Regions from separate parts of the Duganella sp. GW821-FHT07G03 genome, predicted to be linked through region 2. Evidence: predicted binding sites of a transcription regulator. Region 2 holds the regulator's gene; the other holds the start of a gene.

Region 1 (6,230 bases), on a different contig from region 2:
GCTGGTGCGCGAAGTGAGCGCCGCCTACAAGAACACGCCGATCGCGGTGGTGACGGCTTTCGGCAGCGCCGACAACGCCGTCATCGCGCTCAAGGCCGGCGCCTTCGACTACATCTCCAAGCCGGTGGCGCTGGACCAGTTGCGGGTGATGGTGCAGTCGGCGCTGCGGCTGAACGCCGAGCCGCCGCCGGGTGAAGCGCCCAGCGACGAACCGCCGGCCAGCCGGCTGAAGGGCGAATCGGCCGTGATCCAGGCGCTGCGCGCGCAGATCGCGCGGCTGGCGCGTTCGATGGCGCCGATCGCCATCAACGGCGAATCGGGCAGCGGCAAGGAGCTGGCCGCGCGCGAGATCCACGCCCAGAGTTCGCGCAACGGCAAACCTTTCATCGCCGTCAACTGCGGCGCCATTCCGGAGGCGCTGATGGAGGCCGAGTTCTTCGGCTACCGCAAGGGCGCCTTCACCGGCGCGGCCGATGAGCGGGACGGCTTCTTCCAGGCGGCCAACGGCGGCACCTTGATGCTCGACGAGGTGGCCGACCTGCCGCTGGCGATGCAGGTCAAGCTGCTGCGGGCGATCCAGGAGCGGCGCGTGCGCAAGATCGGCGCCACCGCCGAGGAGCCGGTCGACGCGCGGATTATCAGCGCCACCCACAAGAACCTGGCGCAGTGCGTGGAGCAGGGCAGCTTCCGCCAGGACCTGTTCTACCGCCTGAACGTGATTGAACTGAGCCTGCCGCCGCTGCGCGAACGGCTCGACGACCTGGCCGTGCTGACCGGCGCCATCCTCGACCGGCTGGGCACCTTCGAACACCAGGTGCGGCTGGGCGAGGGCGTGCTCGAGGCGCTGCGCGGCTACTCCTTTCCCGGCAATGTGCGCGAGCTGGAAAACATCCTGGAGCGGGCGCTGGCCTTCGCCAACGACGGCGTGATCGAAGTGGCCGACCTGGCGCTGAAGGGCGCGCGCATGGTCGAAGCGATCGTGCCGCTGCCGACGCCGGCGTTGCCGCTGTCGACTTTGAACCTGGCCGCCACCGAGGCCGCCGCGCTGGGCGTGGCGCCTATGCCGTCGCCGCCGCCGCCGGCCGAGCCGGCGCCGCCCGCCGCCGGCACGCCGCCGCTGCCGCATCTCGATGCGCTGCCCAGCAGCCTGCCCGACTACCTGAACCAGATCGAGCGCGACATCATCCTGCGGGCGCTGGCGCAGACCCAGTTCAACCGCACCCAGGCCGCCCAGCTGTTGGGCATCAGCTTCCGCCAGCTGCGCTACCAGATGCAGAAGCTGAACATCCAGGAGCCGGAGGCGTGACGCCGCCGGCACTGGGCGCGGACGGCTGGTGGCTGCCGGCGCTGCGCTACGACAGCCCGCATGCCGACTGCCGTCCCGACCCGGCCGACATCACGCTGCTGGTGATCCACAACATCTCGCTGCCGGGCGGTTGTTTCGGCGGTCCGCACGTGTCCGACCTGTTCAGCGGCCGCTTGGACTATAATACTGACCCCTCGTTCGCCGACCTGCGAGGGTTGAAAGTGTCGAGCCACTTCTTCATCCGTCGTGACGGCCGCGTGCTGCAGTATGTTTCTGCCAACGAGAGGGCCTGGCACGCGGGGCTGTCGTCCTTCCGGGGACGGGAGAAGTGCAACGACTATTCGATCGGCGTGGAGCTGGAGGGCACCGACGACAGCGGCTTCGAACCGGCCCAATACGAAGCGCTGGCGGCGCTGACCCTGGCGCTGCAAACGCGCTATCCGCTGACCGATGTGCAGGGCCATGAACACATCGCGCCGGGCCGGAAAACCGACCCCGGACCGTTGTTCGATTGGGAATGGTATCGGAAAAGCTGGCAGACTTTGCTTAATCAAAAGGCACCGACTGAGCTCGCGTTAGTGGGCGCTAGCGCCGGACTACGCTTCGCAAAAGGGCTTTCGCAAAGTCAATAGAAAAATTGCCGTTTAAGGCAAAATTTCCACTTGTCTTACCCTTACCTGACCACTACAATCAGTGTATCGATTCACACCAATCACTAGATATAGTAGTTCTCATGACACTGGTTCTTAAACTATTTACAAGCCGACAAGGCCAGTTCACCACCCATTTTATTGCAGTCTAACCAGCCAGGCAGGTTTGGCCGGTCGCTTCATTTTGGCCTTTTTTTATACAACATTACGTCGCGCAGCACTGACTGCACGCTGTTATCGGGGAGCTTAAATGCAATCTACTCAAGACATCACCATCAATCCAGCGCTGGTACCAGCAGCCGCTGCGAGCACCGCCAGCAGCCCGGTCACGGCCGCCAGCGACCTCGGTGACTACCGCATCATCCGCCGTAACGGCGCGGTCGTCGCGTTTGAACCGTCGAAAATCGCCATCGCCGTGACCAAGGCCTTTTTGGCCGTTAACGGCGGCCAGGGCGCAGCTTCGGCGCGCGTGCGCGAATTGGTAGAACAGCTGACCGCCAGCGTGGTCACCGCGCTGGTGCGCCGCCAGCCATCGGGCGGCACCTTCCACATCGAAGACGTGCAAGACCAGGTTGAACTGGCGCTGATGCGCTCCGGCGAACACGATGTCGCCCGCGCCTACGTGCTGTATCGCGCCAAGCATATGGAAGAGCGCCGCGCCGCCAAGGAAGCGCAAGGCGCCTCCGCCGCGATCGACGCGCCGCAAATCCACGTGGTCGAAAACGGCGAGCGCAAGCTGCTGGACATGAGCCGCGTCACCGGCCTGATTAACGCCGCCTGCATCGGCCTGGAAAAGCACGTCGACGCCGACGCCATCCTGGCCGAGACGCTGAAGAACCTGTACGACGGCGTGCCGGTCGAAGAGCTGCACAAGTCCGCCATCCTGGCCGCCCGCGCGCTGATGGAAAAAGATCCGGCCTACTCGCAAGTGACGGCCCGCATCCTGCTGCACACGATCCGCAAGGAAGTCTTCGGCAAGGAAGTCGCGCAGGGCGCCGCCGCCGCCGAATACGTGACCTACTTCCCGCAATACATCGCCAAGGGCATCACCAACGAACTGCTGGACGTCAAACTGGCCGAGTTCGACCTGGCCCGCCTGTCGAAGGCGCTGGTCGCCGACCGCGACCTGCAGTTCGGCTATATCGGCCTGCAAACCCTGTACGACCGCTACTTCCTGCACGTCCGTGACGTCCGCATTGAAATGCCGCAGGCCTTCTACATGCGCGTCGCCATGGGCCTGGCCCTGAACGAGTCCGACCGCGAAGCGCGCGCCATCGAGTTCTACAACCTGCTGTCGACCTTCGACTTCATGAGCTCCACGCCGACGCTGTTCAACTCGGGCACCCTGCGTTCGCAGCTGTCGTCGTGCTACCTGACCACCGTGTCGGACGACCTGGAAGGCATCTACGACGCCATCAAGGAAAACGCGCTGCTGGCCAAGTTCGCCGGCGGCCTGGGTAACGACTGGACCCCGGTGCGCGCACTGGGCGCCCACATCAAGGGCACCAACGGCAAATCGCAAGGCGTGGTGCCGTTCCTGAAAGTGGTCAACGACACCGCCGTCGCGGTCAACCAGGGCGGCAAGCGCAAGGGCGCGGTCTGCGCCTACCTGGAAACCTGGCACATGGACATCGAAGAGTTCCTGGACCTGCGCAAGAACACCGGCGACGACCGCCGCCGCACCCACGACATGAACACCGCCAACTGGATTCCGGACATGTTCATGAAGCGCGTGATGGAAAAAGGCGACTGGACCCTGTTCTCGCCATCGGACTGCCCGGACCTGCACGACCTGGTCGGCAAGGCCTTCGAAAAAGCCTACCTGGGCTACGAAGCCAAGGCCGCCGCCGGCGAAATCCGCGTGTTCAAGAAGATCGCCGCGCTGGACCTGTGGCGCAAGATGCTGTCGATGCTGTTCGAAACCGGCCACCCATGGATCACCTTCAAGGACCCATGCAACATCCGTTCGCCACAGTCGCACGTGGGCATGGTCCACAGCTCCAACCTGTGCACCGAGATCACGTTGAACACCGGCCCTGACGAAATCGCCGTCTGCAACCTCGGTTCGGTCAACATGCCAGCCCATATGAAAGAAGGCAAGCTCGATCACGTCAAGCTGAAGAAGACCATCCGCACCGCGATGCGCATGCTGGATAACGTGATCGACATCAATTACTACGCCGTCGACAAAGCGCGCAACGCCAATATGCGTCACCGTCCGGTGGGCCTGGGCGTGATGGGCTTCCAGGACTGCCTGCACATGATGCGCATTCCGTTCTCGTCGAACGAAGCCGTGTCCTTCGCCGACACCTCGATGGAAGCGGTGTGCTACTACGCCTACCTGGCGTCGACCGAACTGGCCGAAGAACGCGGCCACTATCAGTCGTACAAAGGCTCGCTGTGGGACCGCGGCATCCTGCCGCAGGACTCGATCAAGCTGCTGGCCGACGAACGCGGCGGCTATCTGGAGCAGGATACCTCCGCCGCCATGGACTGGACCCCGGTGCGCGACCGCATCAAGAAGTTCGGCATGCGTAACTCGAACTGCGTGGCGATCGCTCCGACCGCGACCATTTCGAATATCATTGGCGTGTCGGCCTGCATCGAACCGACCTTCCAGAACCTGTACGTGAAGTCCAACCTGTCGGGCGAGTTCACCGAGATCAACGCCTACCTGGTGCGCGACCTGAAGGCGCGCGACCTGTGGGACGAGGTGATGATCTCCGACCTGAAGTACTTCGACGGCTCGCTGGCCAAGATCGACCGCATCCCGCAAGACCTGCGTGACATTTATGCAACCGCGTTCGAAGTCTCGCCGACCTGGCTGGTGGAAGCCGCATCGCGCCGCCAGAAGTGGATCGACCAGGCGCAGTCGCTGAACATCTACATGGCCGGCGCCTCGGGCAAGAAGCTGGACGAGACCTACAAGCTGGCATGGCTGCGTGGCCTGAAAACCACCTACTACCTGCGCACCATCGCCGCCACCCACATGGAGAAATCGACCTCCAAGACCGGCGCGTTGAACGCGGTGGCGGTGGACGGCGGCATGTCGGCCAGCGCGATGTCGGCGGCCGGTCCGGCGACGGCGGCCCTGGCCGGTTCGGCGGCATCGGCATCGTCGGTGGCGCAAGCCGAAGCCGACGGCGCGGCCTGCTACCTGCGTCCGGGCGACGACGGCTTCGAGGAATGCGAAGCTTGCCAATAAGCTGCCAGTAAAATCGTACTAATATAGAGAGTGAACCGTCCCGGCCCGTCCGGGCGGTTCTTTTTACACCGAATTCAGAAGGAAACCACCATGTCGCTGTCCTGGGACGAAGAGGCCGCATCGGCCGCACCGCAAGCTGTCAATCCTGCCGTACTGGCTACCGGCGAAGCCAATGCCGAGCAAGTCGCGCGTCGCGTCAATGCCGACGACAAGCGCATCATCAACGGCAAAACCGACGTCAACCAGCTGGTGCCGTTCAAGTACAAGTGGGCGTGGGACAAATACCTGGCCGGCTGCGCCAACCACTGGATGCCGCAGGAAGTGAACATGCAGCGCGATATCGAGCTGTGGAAGAACCCCAACGGCCTGACCGAAGACGAGCGTCGTCTGGTCAAGCGCAACCTGGGCTTCTTCGTCACCGCCGACTCGCTGGCCGCCAACAACATCGTGCTGGGCACCTACCGCCACATCACCGCCCCCGAGTGCCGCCAGTACCTGCTGCGCCAGGCCTTCGAAGAGGCGATCCACACCCACGCCTACCAGTACATCGTCGAGTCGCTGGGCCTGGACGAGGCGGAGATCTTCAACGCCTACAACGAAGTGAAGTCGATCCGCGACAAGGACGAGTTCCTGATCCCGTTCATCAACACGCTGACCGACCCGGCCTTCACCACCGGCACCGTGCACAACGACCAGCAGCTGCTGAAGTCGCTGATCGTGTTCGCCTGCCTGATGGAAGGCCTGTTCTTCTACGTCGGCTTCACCCAGATCCTGGCGCTGGGCCGCCAGAACAAGATGATGGGCGCCGCCGAGCAGTACCAGTACATCCTGCGCGACGAGTCGATGCATTGCAACTTCGGCATCGATCTGATCAACACGATCAAGATGGAGAACCCGCTGCTGTGGACGCCGGCGTTCAAGGAAGAGATCAAGCAGCTGTTCCTGAAGGCCGTGGACCTGGAGTACGCCTACGCCGAAGACACCATGCCACGCGGCGTGCTGGGCCTGAACGCGACCATGTTCAAGGGCTACCTGCGCTTCATCGCCAACCGCCGCGCCACCCAGATCG
Region 2 (6,230 bases):
AGAGGTCTTGGGTGACGTTCATGTATGTGGTTCAGTCTGTTTTGATGGTACTACGCATTTTTTCTGCAACCGACGGTGGCACGGCGCGCGGACTGAGGTCCGAACCGACGCAGCCGACCTTGACTCGGGCGGTGTTCAGCAACTGCTCGCCGCACCACGCTTGCTGCACGAACTGGATGGAGGCGCGGCCTAGCTTTTCGATACCAAGTGTTAATTTTAGTACATCGTCCAACCTGGCAGGCGCATGATACTCCGCACTGACGCTTTTGACGACGAACATGGCGTCGTGTTCCTGCAGCAGGGCGTGCTGCTCGACGTGGATGGCGCGCAGCCATTCGGTACGGGCGCGCTCAAAGAATTTGAGGTAGTTTGCGTAATAGACGATACCGCCGGCGTCGGTGTCCTCGTAATAGACCCGTACGTTCCAGATAAACTCTGCTGGCATGTTGTTTTGACTACTAGTGAGAGTGAGCAACATTCTACGCGATTTTATTGTTGTCGTTGAAGCTGCGACAGAGTAATTGCCGTGAATTCCAAAATATTGCACAGACGATAGTAAAGCGTTTTCCCTGCAACTTGCCAAGGCTTGTAACAACCGCTTACGAATCGCTTCAGGGATGAAGCGATTCGCCAGCCCTGATTTTTACAGGTTGCGCTTGATCACCAGCGGGCCGTAGCCTTGGCAAGTCGGCATCATTTCGATGCGGTTGATGTTGATGTGGGCGGGCAGGGTGGCGATCCAGTAGGCGGTGTTGGCGATGTCTTCCGGCGTCAGCGGCTCGGTGCCTTCGTAGACCTTGGCCGCGGCCGCGTCGTTGCCTTTCAGGCGGACGTTGGAGAACTCGGTGCCGCCGCACAGGCCGGGCGCGATATTGGTGGCGCGCACGCCGGTGCCGACCAGGTCGGCCCGCAGGTTCAGCGTGAACTGCTCGACGAAGGCCTTGGTGGCGCCGTACACATTGCCGCCCGGATAAGGCGTATCGCCGGCCGCCGAACCGATGTTGATGATGGTGCCGCTGCCGCGCGCCACCATCGCCGGCAGCACGGCGCGGGTCATGGCGACCAGGCCGCTGCAATTGGTGGCGATCATGGTGTCCCAGTCGTCCAGCGACGATTCATGCGCCGGCGTGACGCCCAGCGCCAGGCCGGCATTGTTGATCAGCACGTCGATCTGCGCCCATTCGGCCGGCAAGCCGTCCAGTGCGCCTTTGATCGAGGCCTTGTCGGTCACATCCAGCACGACCGGGTGGGCGGCCGCGCCCAGCTCGGCCGACAGCGCCTGCAGACGGTCGGCGCGGCGGCCGCTGATCAGGACCTTGTGGCCGTTCTGGACGAAAGTGCGGGCCATGGCGGCGCCGAAGCCGGCGGTGGCGCCGGTGATGAAGACGATCATGATCTATCCTTACGGTATGTGTAGAAAGAGTGGAAACGGTGGTCAAGTGTAGCCGAAATGGCAGTATGGCTTATCTCTCCTATCAAAATCGGCATAAGATTGCCTTTTAGGTAATCATTTCCTTGCTCAAAGCTGGCGCATAAATTACAATCAGGCTTCCATTACGTCTCACGTAACTGGCGAAAAGCTCCGGTCATCACCATTTTGGTGCGTGGCGATCGGTTGGCGAAAGGTGGGCATCCACCGGGAAACGTGAGATTTCATCAGCCGTTCGCCTGGGCAGCCATCGATGGAAATGCACGAAGAGGCTGCCTGTCCGCTATCGGCTTCCCTCATTCGATCCAACCTGCCAGTAACAAGTTACTCAATTCATTTGGAGTTTTTACATGTTCGCAAAAGATCACACCCTCGCCAACGTTGACCCGGAATTGTTCGGCGCAATTCAAAAAGAAAACACCCGTCAGCACGATCACATCGAACTGATCGCCTCGGAGAACTACACCTCGCCAGCCGTCATGGAAGCGCAGGGTTCGCAGCTGACCAATAAATACGCCGAAGGCTACCCAGGCAAGCGCTACTACGGCGGTTGCGAGTACGTCGACGTCGTCGAGCAACTGGCGATCGACCGTGTCAAGCAGCTGTTCGGCGCGGAAGCGGCCAACGTGCAGCCTAACTCGGGTTCGCAAGCCAACCAGGGCGTGTTCTTCGCCGTGCTGAAGCCAGGCGACACCATCATGGGCATGTCGCTGGCCGAAGGCGGCCACCTGACCCACGGCATGCCGCTGAACATGTCCGGCAAGTGGTTCAACGTCGTCTCCTACGGCCTGACCGCCGAAGAAGACATCGACTACGTCGCCATGGAAGCGCTGGCCAAGGAACACAAGCCTAAGCTGATCATCGCCGGCGCCTCGGCGTTCTCGAAAAAGATCGACTTCGAGCGTTTCGCTGCCGTCGCCAAAGCTGTTGGCGCTTACTTCATGGTCGACATGGCGCACTACGCCGGTCTGATCGCTGCTGGTCTGTACCCTAATCCGGTGCCGCACGCCGACTTCGTCACCTCGACCACGCACAAATCGCTGCGCGGCCCACGCGGCGGCATCATCCTGATGAAGGCCGAGCACGAGAAGATCATCAACTCGGCGATCTTCCCAGGCATCCAGGGCGGCCCGCTGATGCACGTCATCGCCGGCAAGGCAGTGGCGTTCAAGGAAGCGCTGACGCCTGAGTTCAAGGCTTACCAGCAGCAAGTCGTCATCAATGCCGACGTGCTGGCCAAGACCCTGATCAAGCGCGGCCTGCGCATCGTCTCCGGCGGCACCGAGTCGCACGTGATGCTGGTGGACCTGCGTCCGAAGAACCTGACCGGCAAGGAAGCGGAAGCGATCCTGGGTGCGGCGCACATGACCTGCAATAAGAACGGCATCCCTAACGATCCGCAGAAGCCATTCGTGACTTCCGGCATCCGCCTGGGTTCGCCTGCCTTCACCACCCGTGGCTTCAAGGAAGCGGAAGCGGAACAAGTCGGCAACCTGATCGCCGACGTGCTGGACAACCCGCACGACGCCGCGACCATCGACCGCGTGAAAGCGGCCGTGAAGGTTCTGGCTGACAAGTTCCCTGTCTACGCCAAGTAATTAGCAGTACCGCGACGCCGGCGTGTGCCGGTGTCGCGTCATCGAATAGCGCCAATATGAAATGTCCGTTTTGCCAGCATGAAGATACCCAGGTTCTCGATACGCGCGTATCCGAGGAAGGGGATTCCATACGCCGGCGCCGGCGCTGCGGAAAATGCGATAAACGATTTACCACGTATGAGCGCATCGAACTGGTGATGCCGTATGTGGTCAAGAAGAACGGCAGCCGCACCGAGTATGCGGCCGCCAAGTTGCGCGGCAGCCTGACGCTGGCCTTGCGCAAGCGCCCCGTGGCGGCGCCCGCCGTGGACGCGGCGATCCTGTCGATCGAAGAAAAGCTGCTGACCAGCGGCCAGCGCGAAGTCGACACCGGCTACATCGGCGAGCTGGTGATGCAGGAACTGAAGCGCCTCGACAAGATCGCGTATATCCGGTTTGCATCGGTCTATAAAAACTTCGAGGACCTGGCCGAGTTCCAGGACGCGATTGCCGAAGTCGGGCAGGAACGCAAGCCACGCAAGGCTTAGTTACTCGCCGGCCTACGGCTGGCGCACCTTTGATACACCTCATATCCTCTGCAGTAGTCGCTGCTAACTTCTAGCACTGTCCTTGTCGACTTGCGGAGGTGTGCCATGCGCACACGCGCCTATATGCCTGGCTTTACGCTGCTGGAGATCCTGATCGCCGTGCTGTTGCTGGCGGTTGGCATCGTCGGCGGCGTGGCGATGCAGCTGGCGGCCCTGCGCATGCGGCATCAGGCCGCGCTGTTGTCGCAGGCGACTTACCTGGCGGCTGGCCTGGCCGAACGCATGCGCGCCAACGCCGCGCAAATGCACCTGGCCGATGGCGCCAATCCCTATCTGATGCTGGACTACGATGCGCTGGCCGAACCCGATCCGCCGGCGCCGTCGGCCCTGTGCTACGGCGGCGCGTGCGACAGCGCGCAGTTGGCGCTGTTCGACCTGTATGAGGTGAAAATTCAAGTCGGCCAGTACTTGCCTGCGGGTCGCGTACTGGTTTGTCGTGACGGCAGCGGCAAGCTGGCCTGGACTTGCGGCGGCGCTGCCGGCGCGCCGGTGGTGGTCAAGGTCGGATGGCGCAGCAAGAATCCCGACGGTACGCTGCGCAAGGATGCCAGCGGGGATGTCGCGCCGGCCGTCGCCGTGGTGGTTGGAGCGACGCGATGAGCGCGCGCGGATGGACCGTGGTCGAGTTCGCCATCGCCGTGGCGCTGGGTCTGATCGTAACCCTGCTGGCCAGCGGCTTGCTGCTGTCGGCCGGCAGCAACTACCGCAATCACAGCGAGAACGCCGGACTCAACGACAGTGGCCGCCATGCGCTCGACATCATGGCGCGGGCGATACGGCAGGGCGCCTATGTCAACTGGGACAGCACGGCCGCGCCGGTGGAACTGGAAGCCGATGCGCCGGCGTCCATCGCGGGGCTGGACGCGCGCAGCATCAGCCGGGGCGGCGCGGATATCGCCGCGACCTTGCCGGCCGTGGCGCACGGCAGCGATGTGCTGGCCTTGCGCTTTTCCGGTTCGGGCGTGGGCGGCAATGGCGATGGTTCCAGCCTCAATTGCGCCGGCTTCGGGGTTGCCGTTCCTGACGCGGCCGATGCGCGCGGCTGGAGCATCTTCTATGTCGCGGACGACGGCGCTGGCGTGGCGGAACTGCGCTGCAAATACCGCGGCGCGTCCGGCTGGGGCTCAGACGCCATCGTGCGCGGCGTTGAATCCTTCCAGGTGCTGTATGGGCTCGATACCGATACGCCGGCCGATGGCGTTCCCAATGCGTATGTCAACGCCAGCCATATCAATGCGATGGATGCCGCGCTGGTGTTGTCCGGCGCCACGCCGGGCGAGCGTTTGCGCGACTTCCATCGCAAGACATACTGGAAGCGCGTATGCAGCGTCAGGGTGGCGCTGCTGCTGCATGGTGAGAGCAATACCCGCGCGGACATGGCGACGACCCGGTTCGATCTGTTCGGCCCCGCGTATTCCGCTGCGCATGGCGACGATGAAGGCGTGCGCATCGTGGAGGCCACGCTGCCGCCATCGCAGCGCACGCGGGCGCGCCGGGTGGTCGGCATGACGGTGGCCTTGCGTAATCGGAGCGGCTAGCTCATGGCGGCGCAACGGCAGCAAGGGGTGGTTGTGTTGATGTGCCTGATGATGTTGATCCTGGCGATGCTGCTGGGCGTGTCGGCGGCGCAAATGAGCTTGCAGGGCGAGAAGGCGGCGCGTGGCGAGCGCGATCGGGATGTGGCGTTTCAGGCGGCGGAGGATGCCTTGGCGGATGCGGAACGCGATATCCAGAGCGGCACGGCGGAGGCCAGTGCTTGCGACAGGGCGCCCGTCTGGCTGCGGGTGGATTTGTCCGGGGGCGAGGACGGCGGCGCCTGCACGCTGGGCTACGGCGACCATACCGGCGCGGCGATGCTGACGGCCGAAGGCGTACTGCCGTTCAAGCGGCCGCGCTATGTAATCGAACGCATGGAGTGCCATCAACCGGGCGAGGATGCGTCTGCCGGCGGCGCGGCCGGCGCTTGCTACCGCGTGACGGCGATCGGTTTTGGCGCCAGGCCCGGCACGGAGCTGGTTTTGCAGACGGTGTTCGTCAAGCCGGAGTGAGGAGGGGATATGCACATTGCAAGCGGTGCACCGCTGCCCGGACATGGCCGGCGGCGGTGGTGGGCGTGGCTAGCGATCGCTGCGCTGTTGATGTTGCTGCCGATGCTGGCGGGCGGGGTGCGCGCAGCGCCGCCGGTGCTCACCATTGCCAGCGATCCGTTGAGCGCCGCGTGCCGTGTCGGCGCGCGGATCGCCGGCCCTTCGCTGTTGCTGGCGTCTATGGGCGCTGCGACGCCAGCCGGATCGGCCGGCGATCTGCTGAGCACCATGCTAGACGCGAGCGATTGGGGCGGGCATGTTGAGCGCATCGCTTTGCCACCGGCAGGCGTTGCCTTGCCGGACGCTGCCGCTGCGTTGTGGGATGCCGGCGCCATCCTGACCGGCGAGCCGGGGCGCGCACCGATGCCGGAACCTGCGGCGCGCAAACTCTACACGTCCATCGTGCAGGCGGAAGGCAAGCTGGAAGGCGTTCCCTTTGCATGGCCCGTCTTGTCGGCGGCGCAGCAAGCCTTGCTCGATCAGGCGCCGCCGCCGCATGCAGCCGCTGTCGATGGCCTGGGCGAGCGTC

Evidence for each region. Region 2 encodes NrdR, which represses ribonucleotide reductase genes. Its sites were predicted from a motif close to CACNANATNTNGTG; they were not measured.
Region 1: the regulator NrdR is predicted to act here: its motif matches at 2,020-2,033, upstream of AC07OK_RS09785 (ribonucleoside-diphosphate reductase subunit alpha).

What each region holds. Positions count from the first base shown of each region.
Region 1 is NZ_JBWKQE010000005.1:245,972-252,201, reverse strand. Features, by position in the region: gene AC07OK_RS09795 (sigma-54-dependent transcriptional regulator) at 1-1,306, shown strand, start outside; gene ampD (1,6-anhydro-N-acetylmuramyl-L-alanine amidase AmpD) at 1,303-1,938, shown strand; gene AC07OK_RS09785 (ribonucleoside-diphosphate reductase subunit alpha) at 2,207-5,161, shown strand; gene AC07OK_RS09780 (ribonucleotide-diphosphate reductase subunit beta) at 5,252-6,230, shown strand, end outside.
Region 2 is NZ_JBWKQE010000007.1:84,639-90,868, forward strand. Features, by position in the region: gene tolQ (protein TolQ) at 1-22, opposite strand, end outside; gene ybgC (tol-pal system-associated acyl-CoA thioesterase) at 32-445, opposite strand; gene AC07OK_RS11550 (SDR family oxidoreductase) at 644-1,393, opposite strand; ZMP/ZTP riboswitch at 1,556-1,681, shown strand; gene glyA (serine hydroxymethyltransferase) at 1,780-3,027, shown strand; gene nrdR (transcriptional regulator NrdR) at 3,084-3,554, shown strand; gene pilV (type IV pilus modification protein PilV) at 3,660-4,214, shown strand; gene AC07OK_RS11570 (PilW family protein) at 4,211-5,152, shown strand; gene AC07OK_RS11575 (pilus assembly PilX family protein) at 5,156-5,662, shown strand; gene AC07OK_RS11580 (pilus assembly protein) at 5,672-6,230, shown strand, end outside.